Regions from separate parts of the Shewanella sp. DNRA4 genome, predicted to be linked through region 1. Evidence: predicted binding sites of a transcription regulator. Region 1 holds the regulator's gene; each other region holds the start of a gene.
What was found. Region 1 encodes FliA, which starts transcription of late flagellar genes. Its sites were predicted from a motif close to CTAAAGNTNNNNNNNNNNNNGCCGATA; they were not measured.
Positions count from the first base shown of each region.

Region 2: a site for FliA is predicted at 2,335-2,361, ahead of HG547_RS16165 (DUF5610 domain-containing protein). Genes of this name have one in related genera too.
Region 3: a site for FliA is predicted at 2,228-2,254, ahead of HG547_RS08975 (VC2046/SO_2500 family protein). Genes of this name have one in related genera too.

Region 1 is NZ_JABAIP010000008.1:78,346-82,610, forward strand. It holds gene HG547_RS10230 (chemotaxis protein CheA) at 1-885, opposite strand, end outside; gene HG547_RS10235 (protein phosphatase CheZ) at 901-1,638, opposite strand; gene cheY (chemotaxis response regulator CheY) at 1,652-2,035, opposite strand; gene HG547_RS10245 (RNA polymerase sigma factor FliA) at 2,083-2,796, opposite strand; gene HG547_RS10250 (MinD/ParA family protein) at 2,789-3,670, opposite strand; gene flhF (flagellar biosynthesis protein FlhF) at 3,675-4,265, opposite strand, start outside.
Region 2 is NZ_JABAIP010000014.1:142,294-146,558, reverse strand. It holds gene HG547_RS16175 (FMN-binding glutamate synthase family protein) at 116-1,606, opposite strand; gene HG547_RS16170 (histidine phosphatase family protein) at 1,618-2,211, opposite strand; gene HG547_RS16165 (DUF5610 domain-containing protein) at 2,395-3,000, shown strand; gene HG547_RS16160 (ferredoxin--NADP reductase) at 3,110-3,859, shown strand; gene HG547_RS16155 (glutathione S-transferase N-terminal domain-containing protein) at 3,931-4,265, shown strand, end outside.
Region 3 is NZ_JABAIP010000007.1:36,547-40,811, forward strand. It holds gene HG547_RS08965 (EAL domain-containing protein) at 1-1,063, opposite strand, end outside; gene HG547_RS08970 (DUF406 family protein) at 1,253-1,540, opposite strand; gene HG547_RS08975 (VC2046/SO_2500 family protein) at 1,705-2,193, opposite strand; tRNA gene HG547_RS08980 (tRNA-Tyr) at 2,319-2,403, shown strand; tRNA gene HG547_RS08985 (tRNA-Tyr) at 2,443-2,527, shown strand; tRNA gene HG547_RS08990 (tRNA-Tyr) at 2,658-2,742, shown strand; gene queE (7-carboxy-7-deazaguanine synthase QueE) at 2,941-3,609, opposite strand; gene queC (7-cyano-7-deazaguanine synthase QueC) at 3,798-4,265, shown strand, end outside.

The sequences.
Region 1 (4,265 bases):
ATCGTCAGTAATTTCGTCTGAATCGACAGCAACAGCAGTTGGTGTTGACACTGGTACAGCAACAGTTTCAACCTTAGGCTGAGGTGATATAGGTGTATCTACTTTGCCATTAAATTTTCCTGAACCATGAAGCTCATCAAGCAGGGCTTCAAACTCATCGTCAGTGATATCATCACCCGAGCTGGTAGCTTGTTGTACTTTGGGCTTGGCTGTATTTGATACAGAGGGAATTGACGCAGTGGGCGCTGCCACAACATCAGCATTAGTAGTGTTAGTCACACCGGGACCTTTTCCACTACCGTGCAGTGCATCAAGCAAAGCCTCAAACTCCGCTTCATTAATCTCATCAATACTTGAGTTTGAAGAACTCACAGCCTCAACAGGCATCTCTTCAACTGCGACAACGTCAACAACAGTTTCAATAACGGGCTCGGGTTCGGGCTCAGCAATAGATTCAGGCTCTGACGCAGTTTGTCCTAATTCTGACGGCAGAGGCTCACCAGAACTAAGTAACTTTAATTTTGCAAGTAATGCAGCATCAGCAGGATCTTGTTGCTCTCCCTGCTGGGTTTGAGCAAACATGGTGTTAATTGCATCAACAGCCTGAAGAATAATATCCATTAATTCTGCTGTGACACTGCGCTTGCCAGTACGCAATAAATCGAATGTGTTTTCTGCCTCATGGCAGACATCAACCATGGGAGTCAAACTTAGGAAACCTGCGCCGCCCTTTACGGTGTGAAACCCCCTAAAAATGGCATTTAGCAAGTCAGTATCATCAGGATTATTCTCAAGGGCAACAAGCTGCTCTTGAAGCAACTCTAATATTTCCCCCGCCTCGATTAAAAAGTCCTGGAGTATCTCTTCATCTACATCAAAGGCCATCAAATTGACTCCCAGTTAGAAACCCAGACTCGATAGCAGATCATCCACTTCGTCTTGACCTGTTACTACATCTTGACGAAGCTCGGCATTCATTATCGGCCCTTCAGCTTCAATATTATTTTTCTGAGTAATCTGACTCTCAATCATTGGCTGCTCACCAAACACCGTCAGCATAGACACCAGATTACTTTCAACTTCCATCACTAGATCGATTACCCTGCGGATCATTTGTCCAGTCAGGTCTTGAAAATCCTGCGCCATCAATATTTGGTTGAGCAATTCGCGTAATCGGTTTGAGTCCAATTCACTTCGCGACATCAAATGCTGAACGTTATGGCAAAGCACCTTAAAATCACTGAGGGCAATTTCACGACGCATTAATTTGTCCCACGATGGCATCACTTGTTGGATGTTCGCGGTTAATGCATTCGCTAACGGCAAGCACTCCTCAACAGCATCCATAGTCTTATTTGCAGCTTGTTCAGTCATGTCAATGACATAACTTAGCCGTTCCTTAGCATCGGGTATTTCTGTATTTGCTAACTCAACTAACCGATTATCGATTTGGAAATCCATAAGAGCGCTATGCAATTGGCGAGTGAGTTTGCCTACCTCATCAAAAAGTTCCCTCTGAAGAGGAGCTGCCAGTTCTCTTAATAAATCATCAGCTTGATTTTGTTCATTCGCGCTTAACAGTTCGACTAAACGCTGAGCATGCTCGAGCGTGATGAGCCCTGATGTATGTGACTTCATAGCTCATCCCTGCTTAAGCGAGTCGTTCAAATATTTTATCTAGCTTCTCTTTCAATGTTGCTGCGGTAAAAGGCTTTACCACATACCCATTCACACCCGCTTGTGCAGCAGCAATAATTTGTTCACGTTTTGCCTCGGCAGTGACCATTAATACCGGTAGATGCTTCAAGGAGTCATCGGCCCTAATGGCTTTAAGTAAATCGATCCCCTGCATGCCTGGCATATTCCAGTCTGTAACGACAAAATCAAAATCGCCTTTTTGCAACATTGGCAAGGCGGTTGAGCCATCGTCCGCTTCCTGGGTGTTGTTAAAGCCCAAGTCTCGCAACAAGTTCTTGATGATACGTCTCATTGTCGAAAAGTCATCAACGATGAGAATCTTCATATTCTTGTCCAAGGTTTCCTCCGGTGAGCTGACATTCAGTGCTCAATTAATAATTATACTTATGTCCAATGCTTGAGTTTGCCTTTGAGTCGCAACATTGCCTGACTTAATATCTGGCTAACACGCGACTCGCTTACCTCAAGAATGGCGCCAATCTCTTTTAAATTCAATGCTTCATCGTAGTATAACGATAGCACTAGCGCGTCCCTTTCGGGCAATAATTTTATCGCCTCAACAAGTGCAGAATGAAACTGGGTTTCTGCCAAGACCTCAAACGTACCATCGCTAATATCATCACTTGTAGTGAGTATATCCTGTGATACGCCTAAGTCTTCTATCCCTATGATTTTACCAACAGAAACATCGTTAAGAATATGATGGTACTCATCGAGCGTCATATCAAGTTTTTCTGCAATTTCTGTGTCGCGCGCATCACGACCTAGCACTTGCTCTAATTCATCAATAGCTTGGGCAACTCGACGATTATTTCGGTGGACAGAACGAGGAACCCAATCGCCACGGCGGATTTCATCCAACATGGCGCCACGGATCCTTATGCCGGCGAAGGTTTCAAACTTTGCACCTTTACCGCCATCAAACTTAGATGATGCTTCTAATAATCCCATCATCCCCGCCTGTAGCAGGTCATCTAACTGCACAGAGGCAGGTAATCTGGCGAGCAAGTGATGTGCAATTCTTTTAACCAACGGTGCATACTGTTCAACGATTGACGTTTTATTGTCTAAACAAGTATACGCTGCGGCTTTATTCACTCGTTTTTTCCTCTTGAAAATCTGGTCGTTGAACTAAGCGCTCAACGAAAAACTCCAAATGCCCACCAGGTTGCTGGGGTACTGGCCAGCTCATAATTTTATTCGCTAGGCCTTGGTAAGCAATTGCAGCGGGAGACTTAGGATAAGCTTCAACCACTAACTTTTGCTTGCGAACCGATTTACGCAAATTTTCATCAAATGGAATGGTCGCAACTAATTCAAGTGCCACGTCCAAGAATCTGTCGGTCACTTTACTGAGTTTAGCAAACAATTCCATACCTTCGCGTAAACTACGCACCATATTTGCAACAATTTTAAAGCGGAAGACGCCGTGTTCACGGCTGAGGATTTTGATTAATGCATAGGCGTCAGTAATAGACGTTGGTTCGTCACAAACAACAACCAACACATCCTGTGACGCACGGGAGAAACTGAGTACCATGTCAGAAATCCCCGCGGCAGTATCCACGATGAGAATATCAAACTGGGTGCGCATCTCACTGAAAGCACGAATTAAGCCCGCATGTTGCGCAGGACTTAGCTCTACCATTCCCTGAGTACCCGATGTGGCTGGCACAATCCCAATACCTTTAGGCCCCCGGACAATAATGTCATCTAACTCAGCATCGCCAGACAATACATGGGAAAGGTTACGTTCAGCACGGATCCCTAACATGACATCGACGTTTGCTAAGCCAAGGTCAGCATCAAGCACTAAGACACGCTTGCCCTTCTCGGCTAATGCTACGGCAGTATTGATGGATACGCTGGTTTTACCCACACCACCTTTACCACCCGTAACCGCGATTACTTTCACTTTTTCGTTATAGGGTTGATTCATCATACGTAAACCACTTGCTTGATCCAGGGTCATAACTCTACTCAAATGCACAGGTCATATTATCTGACCACGCTGTGTCTGGTAACGATTGTTGTTCTGTGTTTTCTAAGGCCGCTAATGCTTGCTCAGCGAGCATCAAAGTATCAGCAACTTTCATATCTTCGGGCACTCGCTGCCCATCCGTAACATAACTTAATGGCAATCCACTTTGGATCAACACACTTAATGCGCCCGCTAACGACACAGATTCATCAAGTTTGGTGAGTACAACACCAGATAAGGGAATGCGTTTAAAGTGATTTACAGCATCTTGCAGCACGCGGCGCTGTCCTGTGGCAGACAGTACCAGATAACTGCGGATAGGTATTCTGCTATTTGCAGTTAAATTATCAAGTTGCTGGTAAAGCCGCATATCTCGTTGGCCCATACCCGCGGTATCTATCAATACTAGCTTGCGATTTCTAAACTGATACAGAATTTGCTCTAGTTCAGCAAGGTCATGGGCTTGTTTGACTGGGCAGCCCATGATTTTGCCATAGGTGGCCAATTGCTCATAGGCGCCAATACGATAATGATCTGTGGTAATCAATGCCACTTGGTCAGCACCATGGTGAGCAGCAAAGCGTGC
Region 2 (4,265 bases), on a different contig from region 1:
TTTAATTCAATGCGTGTATCACGGATTTTACTCCTTTTGTGATACACATTCAAATTAGTTATTGCTGAATTAACTTTAGATGAAAGTCGTATGTTATGCACTGGAAATTTATTAATTATTGATTGATATGGGAATAATATTTATCCAGTGAAACCGACAAGCCACTTTCAAGAACAATCCGTACATGGGAAGGTTTGAGCTGCCTTGGTTCTGTTACCCCACATGCATGGGCTATTAGCGCCAAGTCGTGGTGTAGATTATGGTTATAATTGGCAACTCGGTTAGATTTATCTTTTGGATCAAGTCCTTGCTGAAGTTTTTTATTGTGTGTGGTAATTCCAGTGGGACAAGTGTCCTTGTTGCATTGCAATGCTTGAATACAGCCTAAGGCGAACATATTCCCACGGGCTGAGGCGATAAAGTCGGCGCCTAAGGCGAGTGCCCAAGCGACCCGTGAAGGGACAATGAGTTTACCTGAGGCGATCACTTTGATACGTTTACGCAGTCCACGTTGAATCAATACATTAACCAAAATAGGTAGACTTTCTTTTAGCGGTAGGCCAACACAATCCATTAAAGGTTGCGGCGCGGCACCTGTTCCACCATCGGCGCTATCTAAGGTGAAAAAGTCTGGAGCAGATGCTTCTCCACGACGTTCAATTTCATCGCAAAAATCTTCAAGCCATGTTACGTCGCCGAGTACGGCTTTTATTCCTGTGGGTTTACCCGTTACTTCGCGCACTCTGGCAATCATATCCAGAATATCGCCAACATTTTTAAACTCGATATGACCGTTGGGACTGATGGAATCTTGTCCCTGTGGAATACCGCGAATATGGGCGATTTCCTCTGTCACTTTTACGCCAGGTAGGATGCCACCTTTACCGGGTTTTGCACCTTGACTCATTTTGATTTCAAACATTTTGACTTGAGGGTGCGCTGCAATTGTTTTGAGTTTGTTATCGTCTAAATGGCCGTGCTCGTTACGAACGCCATATTTGGCGGTGCCGATTTGAAAGACTAAATCACAGCCGCCCTTTAAATGATAAGGGCTTAAACCGCCTTCACCTGTATTTAACCAACAACCTGCCTGCGCTGCACCATGGGATAAGGCTGTTATAGCGGGGCGGGACAGAGCGCCAAAGCTCATGGCAGAGATGTGGCAAATGGTATTAGTGGTGTAAGGTTCGCGGCAATCGGCGCCAATAGTTAGCGGATGAATGGGTGTAATGTCCTCATCTTGGGTCGGAAAGGCGGTATTCATAAACATAATCGTACCAGTCGTGTCCAAGGGCCGGGTCGAGCCAAATGCTATCGTTCTATCGACATTTTTAGCCGCTCTATATACCCAGCTTCGTTCTGCGCGGTTAAAGGGGAGTTCTTCCCTGTCCTGGGCAAAAAAGTATTGTCTGAAAAATTCACCTTGTTTCTCAAATAAATATCTAAAACGACCAATCACAGGATAGTTATGGCGTACTGCCTGTTTGGTTTGCAATTTGTCAGCAAAGTACATGTAGACAATGGCTAGAGCGCCAAAACCGATAATGATTAAAAACAGCCCAGATAAGAGATCTAGTCCCCACATAAACCAATTCAATTCGTGCATCTTGTTATCCTCTATTCATTGCCGTAGCGGGTGGAGATCAAGCTGGCAGGTTGTCCATCATTAATGGAAAGTAAAAACAACTGGCTGTAATCATCTTCACTGATGTTGGTAATTTCAGGGCCACCGAGAGCCTTGATGATAAGTGGCACGGTGTTGGAGTGCCCTGCAATTAAGCTGTTACCTTTAACCGCATGTACTTGTTCAACAATATGTTGGATATGGGTTTCGAGAGGTTTTTTTGCCTCGAGCACAGTAATCGGTAAATGCCGCTCCGTTGAAATCGGTAATAAGGTTTGCTGAGTCCTTTGATATTGGGTCGCAATCAGCTGCGAAATGGGGGTACGTTTTAAGGCGCTGATAAGCGCCTGAGCACGTATATTGCCACTGGCTGAAAGGGGAGGATCGCCTGCGGGCTCATCAGCTTTTTCTGCATGTCTTACGAGAATGATTAATCGATTATCGGCAATAGCTTGATTGATCGGACTAAGTCCAATGCTGGCGAAGAATAGCAGACTTATCAGTAATGATTGTATTAGCGTTCCTGAATTGAAACCGATTCTTCGATTATGCCGCAAAAAACCATGTAAATATTGGGCGATTGCCATGCCTTATATCCTTATTTTATGGGCGAGTATTAAGAGGGGGTTAGGATGGTATTGAACAAACAAACCTATTCTCTATTTGTATCATTGCATTAAGTATGAATGGTACTGCAATTTATAAAACTGCTAAAGTTGCTCAAATTTTGGTCGATAATTAAGTCTCCCCAAGTTGAGTGGAATAGCATCATGGAAATCAATAACCCTGCACAGGTACAGAGCACTTCTTCGACCCACAGTAAATATGCTGAAAACGCGGCAAATAGTGATAAGACGAAAAATGTGGATGCCACCTCTAAACAGACGGCGCAGCAAACCAGTAAGCAGTTAATGAATCAAGCGATTCTATCGGCGCAGGAAGATGTAAGCCTAAAGTCGGGTGATCAATCTATGACCTTGCTTTATCGCGCAGCAATCGAAGCGATAAACAAAGAGTTAGCTCCTTCTATGGGCGAGAACGCGATTCAAAACGCCTATGATAACGGTGTCGATACGTCCCCCGAGGCCACTGCCGATCGTATTGTGAGTTTCGCGACGCAATTTTTTAGTGTTCATCAGCAGCAAAATTCGAATATGAGTTTTGACGAACAGCTCGACAGCTTTATGACCATCATTGGTGGCGCTATCGATAATGGCTTTAAAGAGGCGAGGGATATTTTATCTGGTCTTAAAGTGCTGCAGGGCGATATTGCCGATGGTGTGGATAAAACCTATGGGCTTGTCCAAGAAGGATTACAGGCCTTTAGGGACAGTTTTAATAAAAAATCAAATGAGACTCAAGCGACTAACACTTAATTTAATCTTGCATATCTTAACTCTTAAGCCCCTTACAATAAGGGGTTTTTGTTGTGTGAATAACCGTCTATGCTAGGAGCCTATTTAACGTTTTGCTTGAGGGCGAGTTATGTGGACTAGGGGACGCGTTATTGAACGTATTGATTGGAACGACAAGTTATTTTCACTGCGGATAGCGGCCGAGTTAGCTCCCTTTATTCCCGGTCAATTTATTAAACTCAGTCAACTGCAAGATGATAAGCGTATCGCTAGAGCTTATTCCCTTGTTAATTCTCCCGATAAACCCTATGCCGAGATTTTGGCTGTTGCTGTAGAGGATGGCCAGTTATCCCCACAATTACAGAATCTTACCATCGGTGATGAAATAGAAATCACTCCAACTGCAACGGGTTTTATGACCTTAGATGAGATCCCAAAGGGAGAATTACAAGGTCGGCATTTATGGTTTTTAGCCACAGGTACGGCCATCGGGCCATTCTTATCCATGCTGGATACCGCCGAACCTTGGCAGCGTTTTGAGAAGATCGTACTTGTCTATGGCGTGCGCGAAGCTAAAGATTTAGCCTACCTCGATAAACTAAAGGCTTATTCGATGCAATATCCAGATCAGTTTATCCTGTGTTTAACTGTGACCCGTGAAAAGCTTGATGACGCATTGCAATGTCGTATCCCCGATGGCTTAGTCTCGGGTGAAATCGAGCGAAAAGTCGGATTAACCTTAAGTGCGGCGGATTCCCAGGTGATGATTTGCGGTAATCCTGGGATGATTAGTGGCGCCCAAGCGGCATTGCTTGATAAGGGGCTCTCGAAAAATTTACGCCGTGCTCCTGGGCAAATTACCGTAGAAAAATATTGGTAATAATGCGAGTGTTTAGTATCCGTTACCAAAGTATTCGTTGCTTTATAGTTGTCATTTAGAAGGATTTTTTGATGAAGTTGCTCTGCTCCCTTGCGTCACCCTATGCTCGCTGTGTTCGTAGCTTAATCCATTATTTAGGGATTAAAGATATTGAAGAAGTCCTCGTTAATCCAATGGAAAATACGGCACAGTTGCTTGATGTAAATCCGTTAGGTCAAATTCCCTGTCTGATCACGAATGATGGCGTGCCTATTTTCGATAGCGAAGTGATTATGCGTTATCTGGACGCAGAATTAGGTTCACAGGAAATGTTTGGCGGTCAACCTTATAACTGGGTATTGCAGTGCCAGTACTCGATGATCAAGGGATTGATCGACAGCGCGGTGAAGTTGCGCCAAGAGCAAAT
Region 3 (4,265 bases), on a different contig from region 1:
TCTCAATCAACAGGCTGTCGCCATTTTCATGACCATAAGTATCGTTAAAACGCTTAAAGGCGACTAAATCGACTAGCAACAGTAGCCCATGTGTTGTTCGCTCGAGCACTCGATTAAAGTGACTGCGATTGTTCAGTCCAGTCAAGCTACAACGCCACGCCAGACGTTCCAACTCCGCTTTGTAGTTATGCTCATCCGTACTTTCTTCACCCGACACTAAAGCGTAATGATTGCCTCTATCGGTGATAAATTGGCTCACAACATATTTCAGCCAATAACGACTACCATCAGCACGATTAAATTGCACTTCACCTTTTGCCAGTTCACCTCTGAAAATTTTTGCTAAGGTCTGCTCAGCTAACGCATTGTGCTGTTTGAAAAAAGTTAAATCACGTAAATTAGTGCCAACGCTCCTGCTCCGAGAAATACCACTAATATCCTGATGGGCTTGGTTAACGTACTCCACTTTTTCAGTGTGCAAGTTAATCAACATAGTCATTTGACGAGATTGTTCTATGGCGCAGCGAAAAAGGCTGAGACGTTCTTCTTTATCGTAAGCATGTTTGGTCGCAAGAGTGAGGGCTAATTGATCGGCCATTTGGCAAGCCAGATGAATTTCACTATCGTGCCAATGGTGTGTGAGCTGCGCGCGCTCAATGCAGAGCACGCCCTCAAGATGGCCATTGATACGGATGCCAACTTCGAGACTAGATAAAATTTGGCGTGGAATAAAATAACTATCGACTAATTCGGTCAACCGCGGGTCAATAAGCGTATTACCAGCATCTATATGTCTGTGATTTTTTAGTTCATTTAAATAACGCGGCACCGTTTGCAGCAGTTTAGGACGGTAGATGTCCTGCAGCGCCATCGCCCCAAACTGGGCGACGAGAGATTGGGTGTTTTGCTCGGCAGAAAAAATCCACACCGACACCAAGGAGACCGCTAAATTCTGACACAGTAGCTCTGTCGCTAACTCTGCCGTCTTAGTGAAATCACCCTGCTGCTTTGCCGTAGAATGGACTAAAGACTCTAATAAGTGTTGATGCTGACGTCGCTTCACTCTGATCCCTACAAAACTTCGTGTTGGGTAAAACGATAATGCTGCGACTAACACACCAAAGATAGGAGTGTTAATGGAGCCGATTTATCATTGTTTTTGTTGACGCAGATTACACGATCTACATTTAAAACAGCAACATCGGCCACACTTTATTACAAATTAACCTCGACTTGTATCACAGGGGTTGCGCTATAGACCATTCTCTAACTGGAAAATCATTTTTTCGACACTGACATCAAATACCAGTTTGAGCGTCACACCCGTTTCACCTCGAGTAACGCTCGCTTGCGTGTGTCGAAAACGTGTCTGGGCACGCTCAACCATCTTTGCCGCCTCATTTTCCGCCTCGCCACCCGTAAACTGCAACTCAAGTACAGTATCTTGTTCATCAATCACTGCGCCTATGTCGACAAAGCTGCCGCAATCGGTACATGTGTCGTTTACTGTGGGGGTTTGTCCTGCAATGATACCTTTCATAGGGTTATCCTCTCTAATGGTCTCATGTTAAAAACTCAACATAAGCGACTCAACATTAATATCACTAACGACTAATTATAGGGAATGATGATGAGAGAGACTCTGGTATTGCTCACGCTTATTACCCGAAATAATACCTTTGATAATAAATAGCCTCAGTAGCACTAAGCACTGGCTAAGCGTGGGATCAAATTACGTTGGATCGCCAGTTGATCGGCAAAGTGCATGATTTCAACTTGAGGAGATGGCAATTGCCCCCGCTGACGCAAGCGAGTTGTAAACTCACAGTTACTTAAGGCTTCGGCCATGGCGATGGGTTCACCACCTCGGATCACTAACGCTTCCGGTCGCAAGGCCTGTTGCAATTGAAAAGCTCTTGCCCCTTGCTGCATAAACACGGCGCTATTGTCGATAATATGATTGTCTGAGGATAAATCCGCCACTAACGTTTGTTTTGGTGGTAATTCAAACTGACGTTGTAGTTTTTCGGCAGTATCGAGTTCTTTTTGCCATTGAAACTGCGCCATGTCCCTCGCGTCAGCAGACAATAGCGACAGCAACAGGGCAAACTCACCTCGCCTGTTGTGTTCGATTGCCGCATTTAAGCGGGAGCCAATTTGGGCTTCATTGATTAAAGGAACATCGATTTGCATAAAAAAACATCGCTAAAACAACTCGTTGTCAGTTAATCGACCAGTTGAACAAGAACTTTAGGAAAATTTTCATATTTAGACTTTACATGCCTAAGGTTTCTGACTACTATGGCGGCCGCAATTGAGGAGGGGTTCCCGAGTGGCCAAAGGGATCAGACTGTAAATCTGACGGCTCCGCCTTCGAAGGTTCGAATCCTTCTCCCTCCACCATTTGCACTAACAATTAGCGATGCTATAAAAGATACTCGTGGAGGGGTTCCCGAGTGGCCAAAGGGATCAGACTGTAAATCTGACGGCTCCGCCTTCGAAGGTTCGAATCCTTCTCCCTCCACCACTTTTATCTTATGTGGTTCGTCAATCGTTAGTTCGCTGGAAACTTGCTTTACCCTTAAATCGGGCCAAGATTTAAGATAACTTTAAAATCAGACTCGATGAGTCAGACTTAAAAGTTGAAGAAATTATGTGGAGGGGTTCCCGAGTGGCCAAAGGGATCAGACTGTAAATCTGACGGCTCCGCCTTCGAAGGTTCGAATCCTTCTCCCTCCACCACTTCTTTCTCATATCACACTTTATCTCACGTTATTCCCCAAGTTTTCTTTCTAGCACACCAGCTAATTCAGACTTATTATTTATCGCTTAAATTTAGTGCCTTTAATCTATCGATTTTGCTCATAAAAAAACGCCCCATTCGGAGCGTTAAAACTATTTCTGAGCATTAAAGACCCATCCAGTTGAGCTAGATGGCGATTAATCGATATTTAAGTACTTATGGGTCTGAATCGATAAACGCCAGTTGCGGGCAATACACACCTTCATGGCTAATTCCGTCGCCCTTGGTTTTTGGCTGATCGGTTGCAAACAAATCGTTTTCGCTGACACATCAATCCCTTTGAGTAACTCATCGAGTTCGTCGATATGATGTTCGGTCGCTATCGGATGCTTTATTTCGTTGGCGCGGGTCAAGGCCTGCGCTAACACCTTATAACCACCTTTCATATTGATCTTGGGCGAGACAGTCACCCAGGTATCAGCATCACACTTCACCTCAAAGGTGCCGCTGGTCTCGATTTGAGTGGCATAGCCGGCAGCGTGGAGCGTGAGGGTTAATTCATTCAAATCATACATACAAGGTTCACCACCTGTGATCACCACATGGCGCGCCGTGTATCCCTTAGCGTTGAACGCCTCGATAAGACTCTTCGCCGTATGGTTTGCCCAGCGCCCCACGGAGCCATCGACGGTAATCACTTGTTCGGGTGACACCTTATTTTCCTCAAGCAGATCCCAAGTCTGTTTGGTATCACACCAAGCACATCCCACAGGGCAACCCTGTAAACGCACAAAAATGGCGGGTACTCCGGTAAAGACACCTTCACCTTGAATAGTTTCAAAGACTTCGTTGACAGGGTAATTCATGCTAGCGTTCCGTTTTTCTGGGGCGGCATTTATAGAGGATTTTAGATGCAGCTGCAAGTTTTTACCGCCTCTGCCATTGTGATACTAAGTGCCGCATACCCGTCGCCACGCGCCAGCAAAGAGTTTGCAAGCCCTAGCGCCTGAGTTACACTTACGCCCTATTTTATGTGTCAATTTAAGTGGATCCTATGTCAGCAGCATCAGTTTCAAAGGTGGTAGTGGTTTTCAGTGGCGGACAAGACTCAACGACTTGTCTTATTCAAGCCTTAACTCAGTTTGATGAAGTCCACGGGATCACCTTCGATTATGGTCAACGTCACCGTGAAGAAATTGAAGTTGCTAAATCCCTCGCCAAGCGCTTAAAGATCACTAGCCATAAAGTGATGGATGTGAGCTTACTCAATGAGTTAGCCATTTCAGCCCTCACCCGGGATGCGATCCCCGTCTCCCACGAGTTGATGGAAAACGGCCTGCCCAATACCTTTGTGCCTGGGCGTAATATTCTGTTTTTAACCCTAGCGGGGATCTACGCCTATCAGTTAGGGGCTGAGTCGATTATCACCGGCGTATGTGAAACCGATTTTTCGGGTTATCCCGACTGTCGCCACGACTTTGTCCGCGCGATGGAATCGGCACTGGTGCAAGGCATGGATAAA